DNA from 4 places in the Ensifer sp. R-19 genome. Region 1 is predicted to be linked to each of the others. Evidence: predicted binding sites of a transcription regulator. Region 1 holds the regulator's gene; each other region holds the start of a gene.
The links. The regulator PhoB, encoded in region 1, activates phosphate uptake and scavenging genes when phosphate is short. The targets are predictions, from matches to a motif close to TGTCATNNANCTGTCAT.
Positions count from the first base shown of each region.

Region 1 (5,510 bases):
GAAGACCACCGACTGCGGGCCGTCGATCACCTCGTCGGTCACCTCCTCGCCGCGGTGCGCCGGCAGGCAATGCATGAACAGCGCATCGGATGCCGCTTGCTTCATCAGCGCCTCGTTGACCTGATAGGGCTGGAAGACGTTGTGGCCGCGGGCACGATGCTCCTGGTTCATCGACACCCAGGTGTCGGTGACAACGCAATTGGCGTTGGCGACCGCCTGCTCGGCATCGTGACACAGCAGGATCTCGCCGCCGTTGTTGCGGGCCCAGTTCAGGATCTTGTCCTGCGGCTCGGAGCCGAGCGGCACGGCCATGTTCATGCGATAGCCGAAGCGGGCGGAGCCTTCGATCAGCGAGTGCAGCACGTTGTTGCCGTCGCCGGTCCAGGCGATCGTCTTGCCCTTCACCGGTCCGCGATGCTCCTCGAAGGTCATGATGTCGGCCATGATCTGGCACGGATGGGTGTCATCGGTCAGGCCGTTGATGACGGGTACCGTCGCGTGTTCTGCCAATTCCAGCAGGCGGCGATGGTCGGTGGTGCGGATCATGATCGCGTCGACATAGCGCGACAGGACCTTCGCCGTATCGCCGATCGTCTCGGCGCGACCGAGCTGCATCTCCGTGCCCGAAAGGAACAGGGTTTCGCCGCCGAGCTGGCGCATGCCGACATCGAAGGACACACGGGTGCGGGTGGACGGCTTTTCGAAGATCATCGCCAGCATCTTGCCGGCGAGCGGCTTCTCGGCGGTTCCGGCCTTGGTCGTCGCCTTTCGGACGCGGGCATCATCGATGATCGTCCGAAGATCGGCGGCCGTCATGGCCGAAAGATCGAGAAAGTGTCTGGTGCCTGCCATCGTACTCGGTTCCTCAAAAAATCGAACCTATGTGCGCCACGCAGCGGCGTGAACGCACGAAGGTCATTCTACCATCCTGGGTCAGTCTTGGCCCTATCGGTCAGGCCGCAGCGTTACCACTTGCCTTCCGCACTGCTTCGGCGGCGCGCTCGATGCGTGCGAGGCCCTCGCGTGCTTCCTCCGCCGTCACCGTCAACGGCGGCAGCAGGCGCAACACGTTGTCGCCGGCCGGCACGGCCAGGAGCTTCTCGGCGCGGATCTCCTTCAGGAGATCCGCCGAGGGGCCCTTTACCTTGATGCCCAGCATCAGGCCATCGCCGCGGATATCTTCGATGATATCGGGATAGCGATCCTTCAGCGAAGCAAGACCCTGGCGGAAGACGAGCGCGACGTCGCGCACATGGGCGAGGAAGCCATCAGCGAGGATGACGTCGAGCACGGCGTTGCCGACGGCCATCGCCAGCGGATTGCCGCCATAGGTCGAGCCATGCGTGCCCGCCACCATGCCGGCGGCCGCCTCTTCCGTCGCCAGGCAAGCGCCGAGCGGGAAGCCGCCACCGATGCCCTTGGCAACGGCCATGATATCCGGGCGGATGCCCGTCCACTCATGGGCAAAAAGCTTGCCGGTGCGGCCGACGCCGGTCTGAACCTCGTCGAGGATCAGGAGCAGGCCGAATTCGTCGCAGAGGGCGCGCAGTTCCTGCATGAATTCCTTGGTCGCGGGACGGATGCCGCCCTCGCCCTGGATCGGCTCGATCAGGATCGCGGCGGTCTCCTCGGTGATCGCATTCTTGACGGCTGCGAGGTCGCCGAACGGAACCTGGTAAAACCCTGGGGCCTTTGGCCCGAAACCTTCAATGTACTTTTGCTGACCACCGGCGGCGATCGTCGCGATCGTGCGGCCGTGGAAGGCGCCCTCGAAGGTGATGATGTGAAACTTCTCCGGCTGGCCTTTGGCGAAGTGGTAGCGCCGCGCCGTCTTGATCGCGCATTCCAGCGCTTCCGCACCGGAATTGGTGAAGAAGACCCGATCAGCAAAGGTTACGGCGGCCAGGCGGCGTCCAAGACTTTCCTGACCGGGAACCTCGTAAAGGTTGGAAAGGTGCCAAACCTTCTCGGCCTGCGCCTTCAGCGCCTCGACGAGATGCGGATGCGCATGGCCGAGCGAGTTCACGGCAACGCCGGCAGCGAAGTCGAGATAGCGCGAGCCGTCTTCGGCGATTAGCCAGACGCCCTCTCCTCGCTCGAAACGCAACGGCGCGCGCATGTAGGTATCGTAAAGCGGCGTGGTTGCAGTCATGCGAGGCTCTCCTTCACTCCAATCGGCATCGGTCCCGCTGCTTCATGCGGCCCGATAAAAATCAAAAATGCCGCCTTTCGGCGGCGCAGGCACTATTCCTATTTCGCACTGCAATGTCAACAAAACCAAGCCTTGCAGCGCGGTAACGAGATCCATTTCCCTGCGACGAAAAAATCGGCCGGTAGGGCTTGCAAAAATGCAACGCCAGCCGAGCAAGTTGGGGAAAACTACGAAATCGATTCGGCGTGAATCCCGGGACTCTTGCCACGGAGTCCGGCGGTCAGTACGTTAACATTCAATTACTAGACGCATGCGGCGGACCTAGTCACCAAAAGAGTTATCGCGTTTGCAACCTCGAGATTCAACCGGGGTGCGGTGAGGGATTCTGCCATCCCCAACGCTGAGAACGGAGAGTGCAGAAATGAACTGGACTGACGAGCGGGTGGAGAAACTGAAGAAGCTTTGGTCCGAGGGCCTAAGCGCAAGCCAGATCGCGGCACAGCTCGGCGGCGTCAGCCGTAACGCTGTCATCGGCAAGGTTCATCGCCTGAGCCTTCCAGGCCGCGCCAAAGCCGGCGGCAGCGCCACTGCGGCGGCCCGCCCGAAGCGGCCGACCTCGGCGCCGCGCGCTCCGAACTACGCCTCGCGCGTTTCGACCCGCACCGTTGCCCGTCCGTCCGGCGCCACCGTTCTCAAGGAGGAGATCGAAGTCGATCTCGTTGCCGAGCAGGATTTCAGCATCCAGACCGACGTGGTCGTGCCAATGTCGCGCCGCCTCGAGCTGACCCAGCTCACCGAACGCACCTGCAAGTGGCCGATCGGCGACCCGCTGAAGGAAGAGTTCCATTTCTGCGGCAACGATTCCCCGGAAGCTTCGCCCTATTGCAGCTTCCATGCGCGGCTTGCCTACCAGCCGTCCGCCGAGCGCCGTCGGATGCGCTAAGGATCCGCACAGGACCAAAACGAAAGGGGCCGATCGGCCCCTTTTTTATTGACTTCTGTTTGCCCTTCTCAGCTTTCGAGCGAGTAGCCGGCGCCGCGCACGGTGCGGATGACATCAGGCATGGTCGAGAAGTTCAGCGCCTTGCGCAGGCGGCCGACATGCACGTCGACGGTCCGCTCGTCGACATAGATGTCGTGGCCCCAGACGCCGTCCAGCAACTGCGAGCGCGAGAAGACACGGCCCGGAGAGGACATCAGGAACTCCAGCAGGCGGAACTCCGTCGGCCCCAGGCGAACTTCGCGGCTGCGACGATGGACGCGATGGGTTTCCCGGTCGAGCTCGATGTCGCCGCAGCGCAGCAGCGTCGAGAGAACTTCGGGCTTCGCCCGGCGGAGCATCGCCTTGACGCGGGCCATCAGCTCCGGCGTGGAGAAGGGCTTGACCACATAGTCGTCGGCCCCGGTCGCGAGACCGCGAACGCGCTCGCTTTCCTCGCCGCGCGCCGTCAGCATGATGATCGGCAGCCGCTCCGTCTCCGGGCGCTGGCGCAACCTACGGCAAAGCTCGATGCCGGAGACGCCAGGCAACATCCAGTCGAGGATCAGAAGGTCGGGCAGGCGTTCCTGTAGCCGGATCTCCGCCTCGTCACCCCTGAGGATCGTATCGACGTCGAAGCCTTCAGCTTCCAGATTGTAACGCAGCAGGACGCTCAGCGCCTCTTCGTCTTCGACCACGGCGATTTTTGGCAACATCAGGTAACGTCTCCTTACCGCGAGCGCCGTGCGGGTCCAGCGGACCGGCCGGCACTCAGACACTCTAAATCTGGAGCACCCCCGCCAATTTCAAAGGCGGTGCGAAAAGCCGCATGCTTCAGATGCAGGAATTCGGGGCCGCGACCGAAGCCGCGACCGGATGATATTCATGGGGCATGCATTGCGAACGGCGCGTTTAACGCCAGAGCGGGATGGGGAAAAGTGTATGCGGTTGTCCCCCGCATCCCGCTCAAACCTTCTAGTCGTTGACCGAGCCCAACGTCGACGTGTTGTCATCCTTCGGGCGCTCACCTTCCGGCTGGGCACCCGTCGCCATGTAATAGATCGTCTCGGCGATGTTGGTCGCGTGGTCGCCGATACGCTCGATGTTCTTGGCACAGAACAGAAGATGCGTGCAGGGCGTGATGTTGCGCGGATCTTCCATCATGTAGGTGAGCAGCTCGCGGAACAGCGAGGTGTAGATCGCGTCGATCTCCTCGTCGCGTTCGCGAATGCTGTTGGCCTTTTCCGGCGAACGCGAGGCATAGACGTCGAGCACTTCCTTGAGCTGCACCAGAGCGAGCTCGGCGAGATGCTCGAGACCGCGGGCGAGCTTGCGCGGGATGCCGGAACCGGCAACCGCGATCACGCGCTTGGCAGTGTTCTTGCCGAGGTCGCCGACACGCTCCAGGTCGGAGGCGATGCGGATCGACCCCATGATCTCGCGAAGGTCGGCGGCGACCGGCTGGCGCTTGGCGATCGTGACAATCGCCTTCTCGCCGATCTGGCGCTCGGCATCATCGAGAACAGTGTCGTCCGAGATTACCTTCTGCGCCAGCGCCAGGTCGGAATTGACCAGGGCGCGGACGGATTCGGCGACCATCTGCTCGGCGAGACCGCCCATTTCCGAGATGCGGCGCGTCAGGTACTTCAGTTCTTCGTCATAGGCGGACATGATATGCATGGACATGATCGTCGATCCTTACAGGCGCTTTCCAGTGACTGTTGCAGCCGTGATTGGCCTCAGCCGAAGCGGCCCATGATGTAATCCTGGGTGCGCTGGTCATCCGGATTGGTGAACATCTTGTCGGTGTCGTTCTCCTCGACAAGATTGCCGAGGTGGAACATGGCGGTGCGCTGCGAAACGCGGGCGGCCTGCTGCATCGAGTGGGTCACGATGACGATCGTGAAGTTCGTGCGCAGTTCGTGGATGAGTTCCTCGACCTTGGCGGTCGCGATCGGGTCGAGTGCCGAGCAGGGCTCGTCCATGAGGATGACTTCCGGGCTGACGGCAACAGCGCGTGCGATGCAAAGGCGCTGCTGCTGACCACCGGAAAGGCCGGTACCCGGCTCCTGCAGGCGGTCCTTCACCTCGTTCCACAAACCTGCCTTCTGCAGGCTGGTCTCGACCACCTCGTCAAAGTCCGCCTTGGTGCGGGCAAGTCCGTGGATGCGCGGACCGTAGGCGACGTTGTCGTAGATCGACTTCGGGAACGGGTTCGGCTTCTGGAAGACCATGCCGACGCGGGCGCGCAGCTCGACCACGTCAATGGTCGGGTCGTAGATGTCGTCCTCATCGAGCGTGATCTTGCCGGTGACGCGGCAGTTCTCGATGGTGTCGTTCATGCGGTTCAGCGTGCGCAGGAAGGTCGACTTGCCGCAG
Region 1 covers NZ_CP184569.1:155,360-160,869, reverse strand. Annotated here, with positions in the region: gene argF (ornithine carbamoyltransferase) at 1-852, opposite strand, end outside; gene ACN9MO_RS00760 (aspartate aminotransferase family protein) at 953-2,152, opposite strand; gene ACN9MO_RS00755 (GcrA family cell cycle regulator) at 2,574-3,095, shown strand; gene phoB (phosphate regulon transcriptional regulator PhoB) at 3,164-3,847, opposite strand; gene phoU (phosphate signaling complex protein PhoU) at 4,107-4,820, opposite strand; gene pstB (phosphate ABC transporter ATP-binding protein PstB) at 4,871-5,510, opposite strand, start outside.

Region 2 (5,510 bases), 680 kb from region 1:
TTCCGCATTGAGCCGGTGGAACTGCGCGCTGCACGTTTGATGGAAACGGCAACCTCGGTCTATGGCATCCAGGCGCTCGGAGCACTCCTGCGGCTGCTGCCTGAGCGTGACCCGCATCCGCATCTCTACGAGGCGCTGACTGTCATCGTCGATCATCTCGCCGATCCGGCCGATGCCGGAGAATTGTTCGTGCGCTTCGAGCTCGCGGTTCTCAACGATCTCGGCTTCGGGCTCGATCTGACGGAATGTGTGGCAACCGGCGCCCGCACCGAGCTTGTCTATGTGTCGCCGAAATCGGGCAGGGCGGTTTGCCGCTCGGCCGGGGAACGTTATGCCGACCGCATGCTGGCATTGCCGGAATTCCTCTCCGCCGAAGCACGCCGGGCTGCCGATCACGACAGCCTTGCCGCCGCTTTCCGCCTGACCGCCTTCTTCCTCCACCGCCATGTCTATGAGCCGCGCGGCCTCGACGTTTCTTCCGCGCGCGACGGCTTCGTCCATGCGGCACTCAAAGCGCTGAAAGCGCAATCCTCAGCCGCCTGATCCCCAGGAGTTATCAATGTATCAAGAACTTTATCCCGGCATGTCATCGGCGTGCTGTCGCTCGACCGCGTCGCCCGCGACGGCGGCCTCAAGGCGATGCAGGACCTGCTGAGCGGCGAGCTGCCGGCGCCGCCGATGTCGAAGACGCTGAAGTTCGGACTGAGCGAAGTCGAAGAGGGCCGGGTGGTCTTCAAGGGATTTCCGACCGAGGAGCATCTCAATCCGCTCGGCACGGTGCATGGCGGATGGACGGCGACGATCATGGACTCGGCGCTCGGCTGCGCTGTTTTCGCCACGGTGAAAGCCGGCGAGGCCTATACGACGGTCGAATTCAAGGTCAACCTCGTCCGGCCGCTGCTGCCGGGCATGGGGGAAGTGTTCTGCGAGGGGCGTATCGTGCATCGCGGCCGAACGATTGCGACTTCGGAAGCCTGGCTTCGCGATGGAAACGGCAAGCTGCTGGCCCACGGCACCGAAACCTGCGCGATCTTCCCGATCGACAATCTGCGGCGTTAAAAAGCAATTTCCAGGAAAAGTGCGAAGCGGTTTTCCGTCCGGAATTGCGTCGCTTCAAATACAATTCCAGGAAAAGTGCGAAGCGGTTTTCCGTCCGGAATTGCGGCGTGAAAACAACTCCAGAAACAAACGCCGCGCGACAGTGCGCGGCGTTCTTCTTTGCGATCGCAGCTCTTTTGTCAGCCGATACGGCCGCCGCCCTGCTTGGTCACCGCAACGACGGCCGGGCGCACCGGCATATCGTCCTTGAAATCAGGCCAGCGGGTCGCCGGCGTCTCGTAGGTGGCAAGACCGGCGTCGCCCGGATGCTGGACGGCCAGGAAGAAGGTGTCCGACGTCGGGTTGAAGCACGGGCCGCACATTTCCGCGCCAACCGGCACGCGGAAGAAGAGCTTCGACGTGCCGCGGGCACTGCCGTCCGTGTCGATCGCCCAGATGCCGTCGGTCCGGCCGGTTTCCTTCTGGTTGTTGCCGTCGGTCGAAACCCAGAGGCGGCCGTCGGTGTCGATGGCGCAGTTGTCGGGCATGCCAAACCAGCCGTTCTTGGTGGTCGCCGTCGAGAACGAAGCGCCGACCTCGGCAACAGCAGGATCGCCGCACTTCAGCAGCACGTCCCAGCGGCTCTTGAGCGACGCGAAGTCGCCGTCGGTTTCGGTGATCTCGACGATGTGGCCAAAAGCGTTCTTGGCGCGCGGGTTGGCGGCGTCGACTTCTTCTGCCTTGCGCTTGGTGTTGTTGGTCAGCATCACGTAGACCTTGCCCGTCCTAGGGTTCGGCTGAACGTCCTCCGGGCGATCCATCTTGGTGGCACCGAGCGCGTCGGCGGCGAAGCGGGTGTTGATCAGCACGTCCGCCTGCGAGGCGAAGCCGTTGGCTTCGGTCAGCGGGCCTTCGCCGTGGGTAAGCGGCATCCAGGTGACGGTGCCGTCCTCGTCGAACTTGGCGACATAGAGCGTGCCTTCGTCGAAGAGGTCCATGTTGGCGGCGCGATCATCAGGGTTGAAGGTGCCCTTGGTCACGAACTTGTAGACGTAGTCGTAACGTTCGTCGTCGCCGGAATAGAGCACGACGCGCCCGTCCTTGTTGACAATCGATTCACAGCCTTCGTGCTTGTAGCGGCCGAGTGCGGTGCGCTTCTTCGGTACCGAGGTCGGATCCAGCGCGTCGACCTCGACGATCCAGCCGAAGCGATTGGCTTCGTTCGGTTCCTTGGAGACGTCGAAACGGTCGTAGAAGGAGGCCCATTCGTACTGGCCGCCCGGTGCGCCCAGGCGCTTGAGCTGCTTGTACTCCGGGTGGTCTTCGGCGAGCTCGCCGCCGAAATAGCCGTTGAAGTTTTCTTCGGCCATCATGTAGGTGCCCCAGGCGGTGACCCCGCCGGCGCAATTGTTGATCGTGCCGAACACCTTCTTTCCCGTCGGGTCGGACGGCGTCTTCAGGCGGTCATGACCGGCGGCCGGCCCGGTGATCTGCATCTCGGTGTTGACCGTGATGCGGCGATTGTTCTTGCCGTCGAGAACCGGCTGCCACTTGCCGTCGACCTTGCGGATCTCGATGATCGTGCCGCCATGGGCGGCCATTTCGATGTCGACCAGTTTCTTGGTGTACTCACCGAGAACGACCTTCTCTTCCTCGACTTCCTTGCCGTCCTTCGTCACCTTTTCCTTCACGACGCTGGCGAAGGCCGGGAACATCAGCTCGGCATTGGTATATTCGTGGTTGACGACCAGGAGGCCATGGTCGGCGCTGCCCTCAAGCGGAATGAAGCCGACATAGTCGTTGTTGTAGCCGAACAGCTTTTCCTGGGCGGCGGCCGTCTGGTTCTTCGGGTCGAACTCCGGGCTATCCGCGAAGATCTTGTCGCCCCAGCGCAGCAGGATGTCGGCATCATAACCTTCGGCGACATGGTGCTTCTCGTCGACGCCGGCTTCGATCTCGGTGAAGTCGAAGCGCGAACCTTCCTCGGCGCGTGCTTCTTCGGCAGTCAGGAGAGCCAGTGGGCTGACCGTCGTCGAAATCGCGGCAACGGCGAGCGAGCCGCCGATGAACGAGCGGCGCGAGAAACGGCGATGGATGATGTCGCCCATCGTCGGGTTGGTGGAACAGTTGTGGCCAATGTCTTCCAGCTCTTCCCTGCGTTCCGTCAGCGTCTTGAATTCGGTCTCTTCCGTCTGGCCGAGATGCTTGTCCATGATCGGGTCTCCTGGTTGAACGATGGAAACCACCGCGCCGAGACAGCGGTGTTCATCCGCCTGTATCAGTTGCTCGGTGACAGTTCTGCGACAATTCCGTGAAGAGATTACAGTGCTCGGCCGTCTATTGCATGTTTCCTTGAATCGTCACCGATTTAAGGAAACATGCCGCAATGCTGAGTGCTACAGCGACCTTTGTGAGTCTGATAAGACGCGCGGCGCTGTAGAGATTTGGCGAGCGTCCAAAAGTTTGTATGGTTGCGCCGAGCACGCCGGTGCGACCGTCAGGGGAATACATGTTCGAACTCTTTGCTTTTCTTGCCTTTATCCTCGCTCTTTCCGCCTTTGCCGGCGGTCGCAAGACGGCCGAGCGGCTGGGGGCCGAAATCGCCGCGCTGAAGGCGGAGGTCGCGAGGCTGAAGACCTCATCGGGCGAAGGCGTTCAGGCCGAAGCGACGACCGAAGACCTCGCCGCCGCGCCCGAATTGCCGGTGGAACCGGACACGGTCGAGGAGGCTGCGATCGGCCTGACCGCCGGCGCGCGCGAGGGTGCCCGGATCTTCGGCGACGCGGAGAACGCGGCGGAAGACATCGAGGGTGGCGAGACCATTGCCGCCAGCACCGAAACGCCACAGCCGGTTCCGGCTGCGGCCCGTCAGACCGAAAGCCTGGAAAGCCGCCTCGGCGCGCGTTGGGCGGTCTGGGTCGGCGGCATTGCGCTCGCGCTCGGCGGCGTCTTCATGGTCAAGTATTCGATTGATGCCGGCCTCCTGAGCCCGGCGGTTCGCCTGACGCTTGCCGCCCTGTTCGGTCTCTTGCTGATGGCGGCAGGGGAGGTCATTCGCAGGCGCGCGGTGCCTGTCATCGCCAATGAGTTCCAAAATGCGATGATCCCCGGCATCCTGACGGCGGCCGGCGCCGTCACCCTGTTCGGTGTCGCCTATGCCGCCTATGGCATCTACGGCTATATCGGCACGGGCGCGGCATTCGTTCTGCTGGCCGCGATCTCGCTGGCGACCGTTGGTCTGTCGCTGCTGCATGGGCAGGCGCTCGCCGGCCTCGGCCTGCTTGCCTCGCTCGCAACCCCGGCACTCGTCTCGAGCGACGAACCGCGCCCCTGGGTCCTCTTCGGTTTCCTCTCGGTAGTCTGGCTTGCGACTTTGCTCGCGTCGCGGCTGCGGACTTGGACGGTAGTGCCGACCCTTGCCAACGTCGGCATCGGGCTTTGGGGGCTTGCCTATATCACCGCGGCCTCGCCATTCGAACCGCTGCCGGTCGCCTTTGCGCTGTTGGTGATGATCGTCGGCATCGGCCTCGTCTGGCCAGGTGCTACGGAAGCTGCACCCGCGCCCGAAGTCCCTGAGGGTGCGCAGCGACGCGGTGCCGTTGCCGGACCATGGGAAAGGCTGTTTATCCCGCCGCATGCGGCAATCTCCATTTCCGCGGCCATCGCCGCCACGGTGCTTGCGCTCCTTCTGATCAGCCCGGCGGTGGCCGCGGTCAAATATCCCGTGACGGAATTTGCCGTGGTCATTGCGGCGCTGGCGGCCTTGGGAGCCGGGCGGCCGACGGCGGTCTATCCCGCCGTGCTTTCGGCCGTCGGGGCAGTGGCCGGCGTCTGGAGCCTGACGGCGCTGAGTGGTGTGCTCGCCTATCTCGATCCCTCGCTCGCCGACGCTCTGCCGACGATCGTCCTGCCTGGCCGCACCGCCATGATCACGGCAATGCTGCTTGCGGCGCTGTTCGTGTTGCTCGGCGGCTTCGTGCTATCGCGCCGCCTCGTCACGCATCCGCACTATTCGACCCTTTGGGCCGGCATCGCCGCGGTTGTCCCGATCGCCCTGACGGCGATGTCGTTCCTGATGACCGGCAACTATGCCTTCGATCTGCCGCACGGCCTGTTCTCGCTCTTCGCCGGAGCCGCGCTGCTCGCGCTGGCGGACTGGCTTTACCGTCGCGGCGGCGAGGCGGAGGCGCGCGATATCGCGGCTGGATTGCTGGTCGCCGGTTCGTTCGCGTTCTTTGTCCTTGCCCTTCATGCCTGGACCGATGGGCTCGTCACCACACTTGCGATTGCCGTGCTCGGGACGGCCTATGCGCTCGCGACACGCATCCGCACCTGGCCGATCCTGCCCTGGATGACCGGTGCTGCGGCTGTGGTCGTTCTCGGGCGCATCGCCTGGGAGCCGACGATCGTCGGTGCCGGCAATCTCGGCACCACGCCCGTCTTCAACGCGCTCCTGCCCGGCTGCGGTATTC
Region 2 covers NZ_CP184569.1:836,294-841,803, forward strand. Annotated here, with positions in the region: gene recO (DNA repair protein RecO) at 1-543, shown strand, start outside; gene ACN9MO_RS03975 (PaaI family thioesterase) at 640-1,059, shown strand; gene ACN9MO_RS03980 (PhoX family protein) at 1,239-3,251, opposite strand; gene ACN9MO_RS03985 (DUF2339 domain-containing protein) at 3,548-5,510, shown strand, end outside.
Region 2: the regulator PhoB is predicted to act here: its motif matches at 3,328-3,344, upstream of ACN9MO_RS03980 (PhoX family protein).

Region 3 (5,510 bases), 590 kb from region 1:
TTCGACTGTAGTTTTTCCGGCGGTGGCCTCCGCCGCCCAATGCGGCAACGACGGAAGCGGATTTGCTGCCTGGGTGCAGAATTTCAAGCAGGAAGCCTCAGGCAGCGGCATCAGCCCTGCGGTGCTCGACCGCGCCCTTTCCAGCGTCTCCTACAACAAGGCGACGATCCGCGCCGACCGCGGCCAGAAGAGCTTCAAGCTGTCGCTCGACCAGTTCATGCAGAAGCGCGGCGGTCAGACGATCATTTCCCGCGGCAAGAAGATGAAGCAGCAGAATGCGGCGCTCTTCACCAGCATTGAACGCCGCTTCGGCGTGCCCGCCGGCCCGCTGATCGCTATCTGGGGCATGGAAACAGGCTTTGGCGGCTTCATGGGCAAAGAGCATACGCTCTCGGCGGTTTCGACGCTCGCCTATGACTGCCGCCGCTCGGACTATTTCACCGACCAGCTCTATGCCGCCCTGCAGCTTGTACAGCGCGGTGACCTGAGCCCCGATGCGCGCGGTGCGGCCCACGGCGAGATCGGGCAGACCCAGTTCCTGCCGGCCAACGTCCTGAAATACGGCGTCGATGGCGACGGCAACGGCCACATCGACATGGTTCGCTCCAAGGCCGACGCGCTGGCCTCGACCGCCAACTTCCTGCGCGGTCACGGCTGGCAGCCGGGTGCCGGCTATCAACAAGGCCAGGCGAATTTCGGCGCGATCCAGGGCTGGAACGCGGCAACCGTCTACCAGCAGGCAATCGCCATCATCGGCGCCGAGATCGACGGCCTCTGATCGAACCCAATTCGCGCATCTCTCCGGATGCACGATGCCTTTCGGAAGATTGCAAAGCCCGGATCGTCGATTCGGGCTTTTTTGCTGGTTACATGCCCGGGCGGGAGAAGTCGCCGGTCGCGGGATCCATGATCCAAAGCTCGCCGGTCGAGATGTCGAACCAGGCGCCGTGCAGATGCAGCTTGCCCTTGGCTTCGAGGATCTGAACACAAGGGAAGGTGCGCAGGTTGGCAAGCGAGTTGCGGATCGAGACCCGCTCGAGCGCACGCTGCCGCTCCGCCTGGGTCATGACGTCGTTGCTTTGGATCTGCTCGGCGGCCGGCTTCAGGAGGTTCATCCAGCGACCGATGAAATCGCCCGGCGACAAGGGCTCGGCATCAGGATCGAGCACCGCCTTGATACCGCCGCAGCGGCCATGCCCCATCACGACGATGTCGCTGACGCGGAGCGACTGCACGGCGAACTCAAGCGCGGCCGACGTCGAATGGTAATGGCCGTCCGGCTCATAGGGCGGCATGAGATTGGCGACGTTGCGCACGACGAAGAGTTCACCCGGCCCGCTGTCGAAGATCGTTTCCGGCGCCGCCCGCGAATCGCAACAGGCAACAACCATCGTCCTCGGCTTCTGGCCGGTTTCCGCCAGCACCTTGTAGCGCTTCTGCTGTTCGCTGAAGCGGCCATTCATGAAGTTGTGGTAGCCGTTCAGAAGGTGGTCCGGAAAACGCTGTTGCTGCTTGTCCATCGATTACTCCGCTGCTGCTTCGAGCGGGATGAGCGGACTTCCGCCCGCATCACGCCCCGCCATGAATATCATCATGACCTAAAGTTCAATCCACGATGCGACAAGGGCTGCTGCCCATGAACAGTTTCTTCTATTTGCGCCGCATCTGATTCGGATGCACCAGGCGGCGCATCTGCACCATCGCCATCGGCGTCGAAAGGCTCGAAGCGTCCTGCTCGATCGTCAACTCGTCGGCACCGCGTTTGACGCTCCGCGCGATGATCTCGAACACGCTTGCGGTCGCCATCTGCAATGCGCGCTCTTCCGATAGTCCTTCGAGAAGCCGCGCGAGAAACAGGGCAGTCAGCAAGTCTCCGGTGCCATTCGGCGGGTTCTCGACGAGCCGATGTTCGGCGAGCAGCGCGTGATTGCCCGAAAGGAAGAGATTGCCGGTACCGCCGCTCATCATCGGCACCGCTGAGGTCACCAGCACGCGGGCCGGACCGAGGCCGAGGGCGGCATCGAGGATCGCCGTATTGGTCTCCAGCGTCGCGCCGGCGAGCCAGGCGAGCTCGAAGCGGTTCGGCGTCGCCAGGTTGGCGAGCGGCAGCAGCTGGTCGCGGATGGCCGTCGCGGTCGCCTCCGGAACATAGAGCCCGCCGGCGTCGCCAATGACGGGATCGCAGGCGTAGATCAGCTTGGGATTACGTTCCCTGAGAGTCGTCACCAACCGCACAACGCCTTCGGCCTGACCGGGCGATCCGAGATAGCCCGAAAGCACGGCGCGCACCTCCCCGACCCAGGGCGCGGCAATGAGATCGTCGATCATCGACTGGAAATCCGCGTCTGAAATGGTGACGCGGGTCGAGCGCCCGTGTCCGGGATGCCAGGGAAGAATGACCGTCGGCAGTGCCCAGACCGGATGCCCCAGCGTCTCCAACGCGAACACCGCGGCCCGGTTGCCGACCTTGCCACGCACGACATGGCTCGAGATGACGATGACGGCGCCGGGCAGGGAGGGCATTTCGGGCATCGACGAGTCCAATCCTTCGGTCTACAAACTCTGATCACCCGACTGTCACCGCCCTGTCAACAGGCGATGGCAGATAGGTCCGGTGGAAGCCGCTGGCGTTTTCGTGCTTTTTCATCGATTTTCGAGCAATTTTCGCGAAATTGCCTTCGATTTAAATGGATTTAAGCTGTTTTCACGTGAAATTCTCCAATTTTCGGCTCGATTTTGCCGAAATCGGCGTAAATAGCGGTCGCCATTAGCCATGGTTCTGATAGGGTTTGGCCTATCATGAGTGGGAGAGACTTCATGGGCGTGAAATACAATCCGAAGCGGGACAGACACATCGACGCAGCAAAGGCGGCCGCCATCAAACTGGGCGTCGACGCGCTGGCGCCGGAGAGCCTCTTCGGTGGGGCCAGCAACGATGACCTCGATCTTTATTCGGCGGACATGCTGGCGCTGATTGCAGCCCATGCGCATCGTGAACTCGCCCGCTGGGATGGCGGCAAGCCGCAAGTTTCGGTCGAAACCGTCGCCGGCGTGGCGCCGGGTGGCACCGAGGTTTCGATCATCGCGATCACCGAACACAACATGCCGTTCCTCTATGATTCGGTCATGGGGGAAATCACCAGCACGCACCGCGATATCCACCTTGCGATCCATCCCATCCTGGTCAAGGAACCGGGCAAGCCGGTAAAACTCTTCGATCCGGAAGAGGCAAGCGATCCGGCGCACCGCGTCAGCCACATCCAGATCCACTTGACGAAGCTGGCGCCCGTCGAAGCCGAGCAGCTCAGCAACCGCATCCGCGACGTGCTGGAGCAGGTACACCAGACGGTACACGACTGGCCGGCGATGACGGCGCTGCTCGACCAGGCCGTGCAGGAACTCGAGGCCTACAACGCCTCGCGCAAGAAAAGCGACCGTGATGAGGCGCTCGCCTTCCTTCGCTGGCTGCGCGACAACAACTTCACCTTTATCGGCATGCGCGAGTATACCTACTCGGGCAAGGGCGGAAAGGCGACGGTCGAGCGCGGCAAGGGCAGGGGCCTCGGCATCCTCTCCAACCCCGACGTGCGCGTTCTGCGCCAGGGCAAGGACGCAGTACTGACCACGCCGGAAATCCTCGCCTTCCTCGACGGCCCCGATTTCCTGATCGTCACCAAGGCCAACGTGAAATCGGTCGTCCATCGCCGCGCCTATATGGACTATATCGGCATCAAGCGCTTCGATGCCGACGGCAATGTCGCCGGCGAGTTGCGCATTGTCGGCCTGTTCACTTCCTCGGCCTATACCCGCCAGGCGGCTGAAATCCCGTTGCTGCGCCACAAGATCGAGAAGATCGTCGACCATTTCGGCTACGACCCGCAGAGCCACTCCGGCAAGATGCTGGACAACACGCTCGAATCCTATCCGCGCGACGACCTCTTCCAGATCGATGTCGGTCTGCTCGCCGCCTTCTGCGAACAGATCAACGAGTTGGGCGACCGGCCGCGCATCCGCGTCCTGCCGCGCATCGACCATTTCGACCGCTTTGTCTCGGTCATCGTCTTCGTGCCGCGCGAACAATATGATTCCGACGTACGCGAAAAGATCGGCGACTACCTGAAGACCGCCTATGACGGCCGCGTTTCGGCCTATTACCCGGCCTTCCCCGAAGGCGGTCTGGCGCGCGTCCACTTCATCATAGGCCGCACCAGCGGCAAGACCCCGCGCATTCCGCAGGCCAAGCTTGAAGAGGCCGTTCGCGGCATCGTCACGCGCTGGATCGATCGGTTCGACCTTCTCGCCCGTAAGGACGGCATCGAGCTTGATGTCGACGGCGCCTACCAGTCGTTCTTCACGCCGGCGGAAGCCTATGCCGACCTTGCAGACATTGCCGCCTGCAAGGCGGAAGATCCGATCCGGATCTCGTTCTACAACTATAACCGCCCGGTCAACCGTCCTGACACGGCCGAGCTGAAGATCTTCCATGCCGGCGAGCCCGTGTCGCTGTCGCGCCGCGTGCCGCTGCTGGAAAACCTCGGCTTCCGGGTCATCAGCGAACAGACCTACGACCTCAATGTCGGCAGGCACGGCGAGGACAAGCACCGCGTCGTGCTGCACGACATGGAGCTGATCCATCGCGACGGCCTTGCGCTCAATCTCGAAAAGTCGGGTGCGGCGCTGGAGGAAGCCTTCCTCGCCGCCTGGAACGGCACGATCGAGGACGACAACTTCAACCGGCTGATCCTGCTTGCGGGCCTCAATGCCCGCGAAGTCACGGTGCTGCGCGCCTATTCCCGCTATCTGCGCCAGGCCGGCATCACCTATTCGCAGGGCTATATCGCCGACACGCTGAACAAGTATCCGGCGATCGCAGCCGATATCTTCAAGCTGTTCGTGACCCGGATGGATCCGAAGCTCGAGGAAAAGCCGCGTGCAAAGAAGTGCAGCGCCCTGCTTTCCGCGATCGAGGACGCGCTGTCTGCCGTTCCGAGCCTCGACGAGGATCGCATCCTGCGCCGCTACGTCAACGCGATCGAAGCGACGCTCCGGACCAACTACTTCCAGCATGGCGCCGACGGCAAGCCGCGCGCGGTTCTCGCCTTCAAGCTTGACCCGAAGCAGCTCGACGGCCTGCCGGAACCGCGTCCGTTCCGCGAAATCTTCGTCTACGGCACCGAGGTCGAGGGCGTGCACCTGCGCTTCGGCAAGGTCGCCCGTGGCGGCCTGCGCTGGTCGGACCGCGCCCAGGACTACCGCACGGAAGTGCTTGGCCTCGTCAAGGCGCAGCAGGTCAAGAACGCCGTCATCGTACCGGTTGGCGCCAAGGGCGGCTTCTATCCGAAGCAACTCCCCGTCGGCGGCACCCGTGACGAGGTCTTCAGGGCCGGTACCGAAGCCTACAAGACCTACATCCGCACTCTGCTTTCGGTGACTGACAACATCGTCGGCCAGGATATCGTGCCGCCCGCCGATACGCTGCGCCGCGATGGTGACGACCCCTATTTCGTCGT
Region 3 covers NZ_CP184569.1:3,590,166-3,595,675, forward strand. Annotated here, with positions in the region: gene ACN9MO_RS17325 (lytic murein transglycosylase) at 1-778, shown strand, start outside; gene ACN9MO_RS17330 (carbonic anhydrase) at 867-1,520, opposite strand; gene pdxY (pyridoxal kinase PdxY) at 1,651-2,532, opposite strand; gene ACN9MO_RS17340 (NAD-glutamate dehydrogenase) at 2,818-5,510, shown strand, end outside.
Region 3: the regulator PhoB is predicted to act here: its motif matches at 2,576-2,592, upstream of ACN9MO_RS17340 (NAD-glutamate dehydrogenase).

Region 4 (5,510 bases), 700 kb from region 1:
CTCAGGCGGGTGCCGTGATCGATGAGGGCCTTCGCGCGTACATGCTGAAGGTCTACAACCTGATGGCCCTGGGCCTGGCGATCACCGGCGTGGCAGCTTACGGAACCTATGCGCTTGCCGCCTCCAATCCGGCATTCGCCCAGCTCATCTACGCTTCGCCCCTGAAGTGGGTCGTGATGCTGGCGCCGCTGGCGATGGTCTTCTTCATGAGCTTCCGCATTAATTCGATGAGCGTCTCCGCAGCACAGACGACGTTCTGGATCTATGCCGCCCTGATGGGCCTGTCTCTGTCGTCGATCTTCCTGGTCTTCACCGGCCAGAGCATCGTGCAGACGTTCTTCGTCACGGCCGCTTCGTTCGGCGCTCTGTCGCTCTACGGCTACACGACCAAGAAGGACCTGTCGGGCTTCGGCACGTTCCTGATCATGGGCCTCTTCGGCCTGATCATCGCGTCGATCGTCAACATCTTCCTTGCTTCGTCGGCCCTCGGCTTCGCGATCTCCGTGATCGGTGTTCTGATCTTCGCTGGCCTCACCGCCTACGACACGCAGAAGATCAAGGAAATGTACTACGAAGCCGATGACAGCACCGTTGCCGGCCGCAAGGCGATCATGGGCGCGCTGACGCTCTACCTCGACTTCATCAACCTGTTCATGTTCCTGCTGCAGTTCATGGGCAACCGGAACAACTAAGCTTGAAACGAATTGCGGAAAAGGCGGCCTCGGCCGCCTTTTTTGTTGCCGGAAATAGTTGATCGCGTCCCGGCCCCCATGGGAGTAAAGGACGACGAAACCTCGAGATGCAGTTTACCGCCATGTCCCTGAGTCTGCGTGACGCCACCTTGGCCGACCTTCCTGCCATCGCAGCGATCTATCGCGAATCCGTACTGAACGGCGTCGCCACCTATGAGATCGAACCTCCTTCCGAAGCGGAGATGCGAAACCGCTTCGAGACGATCATCGGCAACGGCTACCCCTATGTGGTCGCATGCGATGGCAGCGGATCGATCGTCGGCTATGCCTATGCGTCCGCCTTCCGGACGCGCACGGCCTATCGCTTTCTGGTCGAGGTTTCGATCTACCTGGCGCCGGAAGCGCGCGGCAAGGGTGCTGGCAAGGCGCTGCTCGTCGAACTCATTCGTCGTTGCACCGAGCTCGGCTTCCGGCAGATGGTTGCGGTGATCGGCGGTGCCCACCCGGCATCGATCGCCGTACACAGTTCGCTCGGCTTCGAGCATCAGGGCACGATGAAAGCGACCGGCTTCAAGCATGGCCGTTGGCTCGACACGGCGATCATGCAGCTCGCGCTTGGCGAGGGCCAGAAGAGCGATCCGCCGGAAGACGTCTATCCAGACACGCTCTATCAGAACTGATCGTCGCCTCGCGGACGCCCGACATGCGCTGATTGCAGTCGGCCGTCCCGGGGCGGGTCAAAGCCCTGCGTCGGAAGAGGTCGCCGCGCATCTCACCGGGACGCCGGTGCGGATCAGGTCTTAAGGCGCGTCGCGATCTTGCAGGTCCGCTCCCAGCGCTTCAAGCTTCTGATATTTCGCAGGTCGTTATTGCAAAACCGCTGCGCAGTTTTGCGCGACCTGCTTCAGGTTTCCACCAGCTTCAGGACCTTGTCGAACACCTTGAGCACCTGGGCGAGCTCGTGGCCGCGTTTCAGGATCGTGCCGTGAATGTTCAGCACGCTATAGGCGCCCTGTTTCGTCGACAGCTTCGGGTTCTTCTCGATCCGGTAGAGCGGCATTTCTCCCGAACGCTTGAACACCGAGAAGACCGCGCGGTCCTTCAGGTGGTCGATGGCGTAGTCCCGCCATTCGCCTTCGCCGACCATTCGACCGTAGACCCAAAGGATCTGGTCCAACTCGCGGCGATGGAAAGTGATGGGGGGAGGGTTCTTGGCGTTCTTGTATTCGTGAAGATGGACGACCACTTCGGAAGTGGTCTCGCGCTGATGGCGCGCCTCGCCTTGCGGCAAATCCGGCTCATCGGTCATCGGCAATCCGGCCTTCTGTTGTGACAGAACGATAACAGTGTGCCTGACGTGAGCCGAAAAGCAAGCCGGAAGCCGTTGGACGAAGAGGGCATTTCTTACCTCTGCCCCATTTCAGTCAAATCGCCGCCCCAATTCACCGCAAAACTCGCGAGCGCTGACGGACAGAGTCGTTGCCACCGTATGTCCGGTCAGGTCGTCATGCTGCGGGAGTTCACCGAACGCAGCCATGGCCGGTTCGGTCCGGTAACTTCGAACCCTCAGCCCCAGCCCCTCGATGCTGCCGGGCCGAACCACCCCCTTGCGCCGCGCCCGCTTACAACTTGCCTTGCGGGCCGGCGAGCACCGCCGTGGCGCCGATGATCGCGCCCGGCGTTTCCTTGTCCTTCATCGATTGCAAGAGAACGGCACAGCCACTGTTGCCGGGGCGCTCGGTCAGAACTGTTGCGGGAAGGGTGAAGGTTGCCGGCTTTCCGTCCCACATGCCGATCGTCTGAATGTCGCGCACGGCATGCCAGTAGGGGATTTCCTTGCCGCTGTTCTCCCCCTTCTCCATCTTCACCACTTTCGCGCGGTCGAAATAGACGACGACGACGTTCGCCTTGCCGATGCCGCTACCGACGTTGATCTGGATTTCTTCGCCCTGGATCTTCGCCTCGACGGGAACGGCAAGCCCCTTGCCTTCGGCCTTCATTGTCTCCAGCCGCGTTTTGATCGCCTGAAGATTGCCGCCGTTGACATGGTCGCGCCCGTTCAGGATCGCCTGGGGCGTATAGACGCCATTGCGACCGAGCATCCGGGCATAGGCATATTGCCGTTCGGTATTTTCCTTGGAGGCCAGTGTGTCGGCCCAACCGAGATAGTTCCAGTAGTCGACATGGTAGGCGAGCGCCACGACATCACCGCCATCGACAAGCGCCTTCAGCGCCGCATCGGCCGGCGGGCAGGAGGAACAGCCCTGGCTGGTGAACAGTTCCACGACGCCTTTGATCACCTGTCCGTCCTGTGCCCCGGCCGGTGCACCAGCGGCTGCGAACAGCCCGAAAGCCAGTGCAAAAGGGCGAATGAAAGAACGGTCTGCGGATGTCATGGCGTCACTTCGTTGGGGGCCGTCGGCCTACTCCTTATGGGGGAGTTCATTACATACGCCGGCCACGCATCAACGGGAAGTCACGTTGGAGTGAGGTGGCGGGTGAGCACAGGCTTGTGTTGGGACGTTTTGGGATTTGACAACCAAAGAAAGAGCCGGGTCGCCTCTCGGCGTCCCGGCTCCAATGCTTCGCGATGGTCTGGCGATCAGGCGGCGAGGTCGCGCAGAACCGTCTGCAGGATGCCGCCGTTGTTGACGTAGGTCACTTCGTCCAGCGTATCGATCCGGCAGATCAGCGGAATTTCCTTCGCGCTGCCGTCGCCATAGGTGACCTTGGCAACGCGCTTTTCGCGAGGCTGGACATTGGCGAGGTTGTCGATGGTGACGATTTCATCGCCCTTGAGGCCCAGCGATTCCCAGGTCGTGCCTTCTTCGAAGACGAAGGGGATGACGCCCATGCCGACCAGGTTCGAGCGGTGGATACGCTCGAACGACTGCGCGATGACGGCCTTGACGCCGAGCAGATTGGTGCCCTTCGCAGCCCAGTCGCGCGACGAACCGTTGCCGTATTCGACGCCGGCGAAGATGACGAGCGGAACGCCCTCTTCCTTGTATTGCATGGCGGCGTCGTAGATCGACATCTCTTCCTTCGACGGATAGTGGATGGTGTAGCCACCTTCCTTGCCGTTCGGGCCGAGCATGTGGTTGCGGATGCGGATGTTGGCAAACGTGCCGCGCATCATCACCTCATGGTTGCCGCGACGCGTACCGTACTGGTTGAAGTCGGCAACGCCGACGCCATGACCGATGAGGTAGGCACCAGCCGGCGAGGCAGCCTTGATCGAACCGGCCGGCGAGATGTGGTCGGTGGTGATCTTGTCGCCGAATAGGCCGAGGACGCGCGCGCCCTTGATGTCGGAGATGCCCGAGCCGGACTTGCCCATGCCGACGAAGTAGGGTGGGTTCTGCACGTAGGTCGAGCCATCGTCCCAGGCGTAGGTCTGGCCCGGAGGAACCTGAACGGCCTGCCAGTTTTCGTCGCCCTTGAAGACGTCCGCGTACTTGGTCGCGTAGAGTTCGCGGGTGACGTACTTGAAGATGAACTCCTGGATTTCCTTGGAGGTCGGCCAGATGTCCTTGAGGAAGACCGGGTTGCCGTCCTTGTCTTCGCCGAGCGGTTCGTTGGTCAGGTCCTTCTGGACCGTACCGGCGAGTGCATAGGCGACGACGAGCGGCGGCGAGGCGAGGTAGTTTGCCTGGACGTCCGGCGAGATACGGCCTTCGAAGTTGCGGTTGCCGGAGAGAACGCCGGCGGCGATCAGGCCCTTGTCGTTGATCGTCTTCGAGATCGGCGCCGGCAGCGGACCGGAGTTGCCGATGCAGGTGGTGCAGCCAAAGCCGACGAGGTTGAAGCCGAGCGCGTCGAGGTCCTTCTGCAGGCCGGACTTGGCCAGGTACTCACCGACGACCTGCGATCCCGGTGCGAGCGAGGTCTTGACCCAGGGCTTGGACTTCAGGCCCTTGGCAACGGCGTTGCGGGCGAGCAGGCCGGCGGCGATCAGAACCGACGGGTTGGAGGTGTTGGTGCACGACGTGATCGCAGCGATGGCAACGTCGCCATGGCCGAGATCGAAATCGGTGCCTTCTACGGCGTAGCGGTTCGAAAGCTGGCCCGGCTTCTTGTAGTCGCCTTCGAGCGCGGTTGCGAAGCCCGACGCGATGCTTTCGAGCGGGATGCGGCCTTCTGGACGCTTCGGACCAGCCATAGCGGGAACGACGTCGCCGAGGTCGAGTTCCAGCGTGTCGGTAAAGACAAGCTCCGAGCCGTCACCGTCGCGCCACATGCCTTGCGCCCTGGAATAGGCTTCGACGAGCGAAATGCGCTGCTCTTCGCGGCCGGACATGGTGAGGTAGTTGATGGTCTCGCTGTCGACCGGGAAGAAGCCGCAGGTGGCGCCGTATTCCGGACCCATGTTGCCGATGGTCGCACGGTCAGCGAGCGTCATGTTGTCGAGGCCCGGGCCGAAGAATTCGACGAACTTCGAAACGACGCCCTTCTTGCGCAGCATCTGAACGACCATGAGCACGAGGTCGGTCGCGGTGACGCCCTCTTTCAGCTTGCCCGTCAGCTTGAAGCCGATGACTTCAGGCAGAAGCATGGAGACCGGCTGGCCGAGCATCGCGGCTTCAGCTTCGATACCGCCAACGCCCCAGCCGAGAACGCCAAGGCCGTTGATCATGGTGGTGTGGCTGTCGGTGCCGACGCAGGTATCCGGGTAGGCGGTGATTTCGCCATCTTCTTCACGGGTCCAGACGGTCTGGCCCAGATACTCCAGATTGACCTGGTGACAGATGCCGGTGCCGGGCGGGACGACGCGGAAGTTCTTGAACGCCTGCTGGCCCCACTTCAGGAAGCGGTAGC
Region 4 covers NZ_CP184569.1:3,482,764-3,488,273, reverse strand. Annotated here, with positions in the region: gene ACN9MO_RS16915 (Bax inhibitor-1/YccA family protein) at 1-692, shown strand, start outside; gene ACN9MO_RS16910 (GNAT family N-acetyltransferase) at 815-1,372, shown strand; gene ACN9MO_RS16905 (DUF2794 domain-containing protein) at 1,597-2,001, opposite strand; gene ACN9MO_RS16900 (DUF1223 domain-containing protein) at 2,315-3,088, opposite strand; gene acnA (aconitate hydratase AcnA) at 3,295-5,510, opposite strand, start outside.
Region 4: the regulator PhoB is predicted to act here: its motif matches at 2,022-2,038, upstream of ACN9MO_RS16905 (DUF2794 domain-containing protein).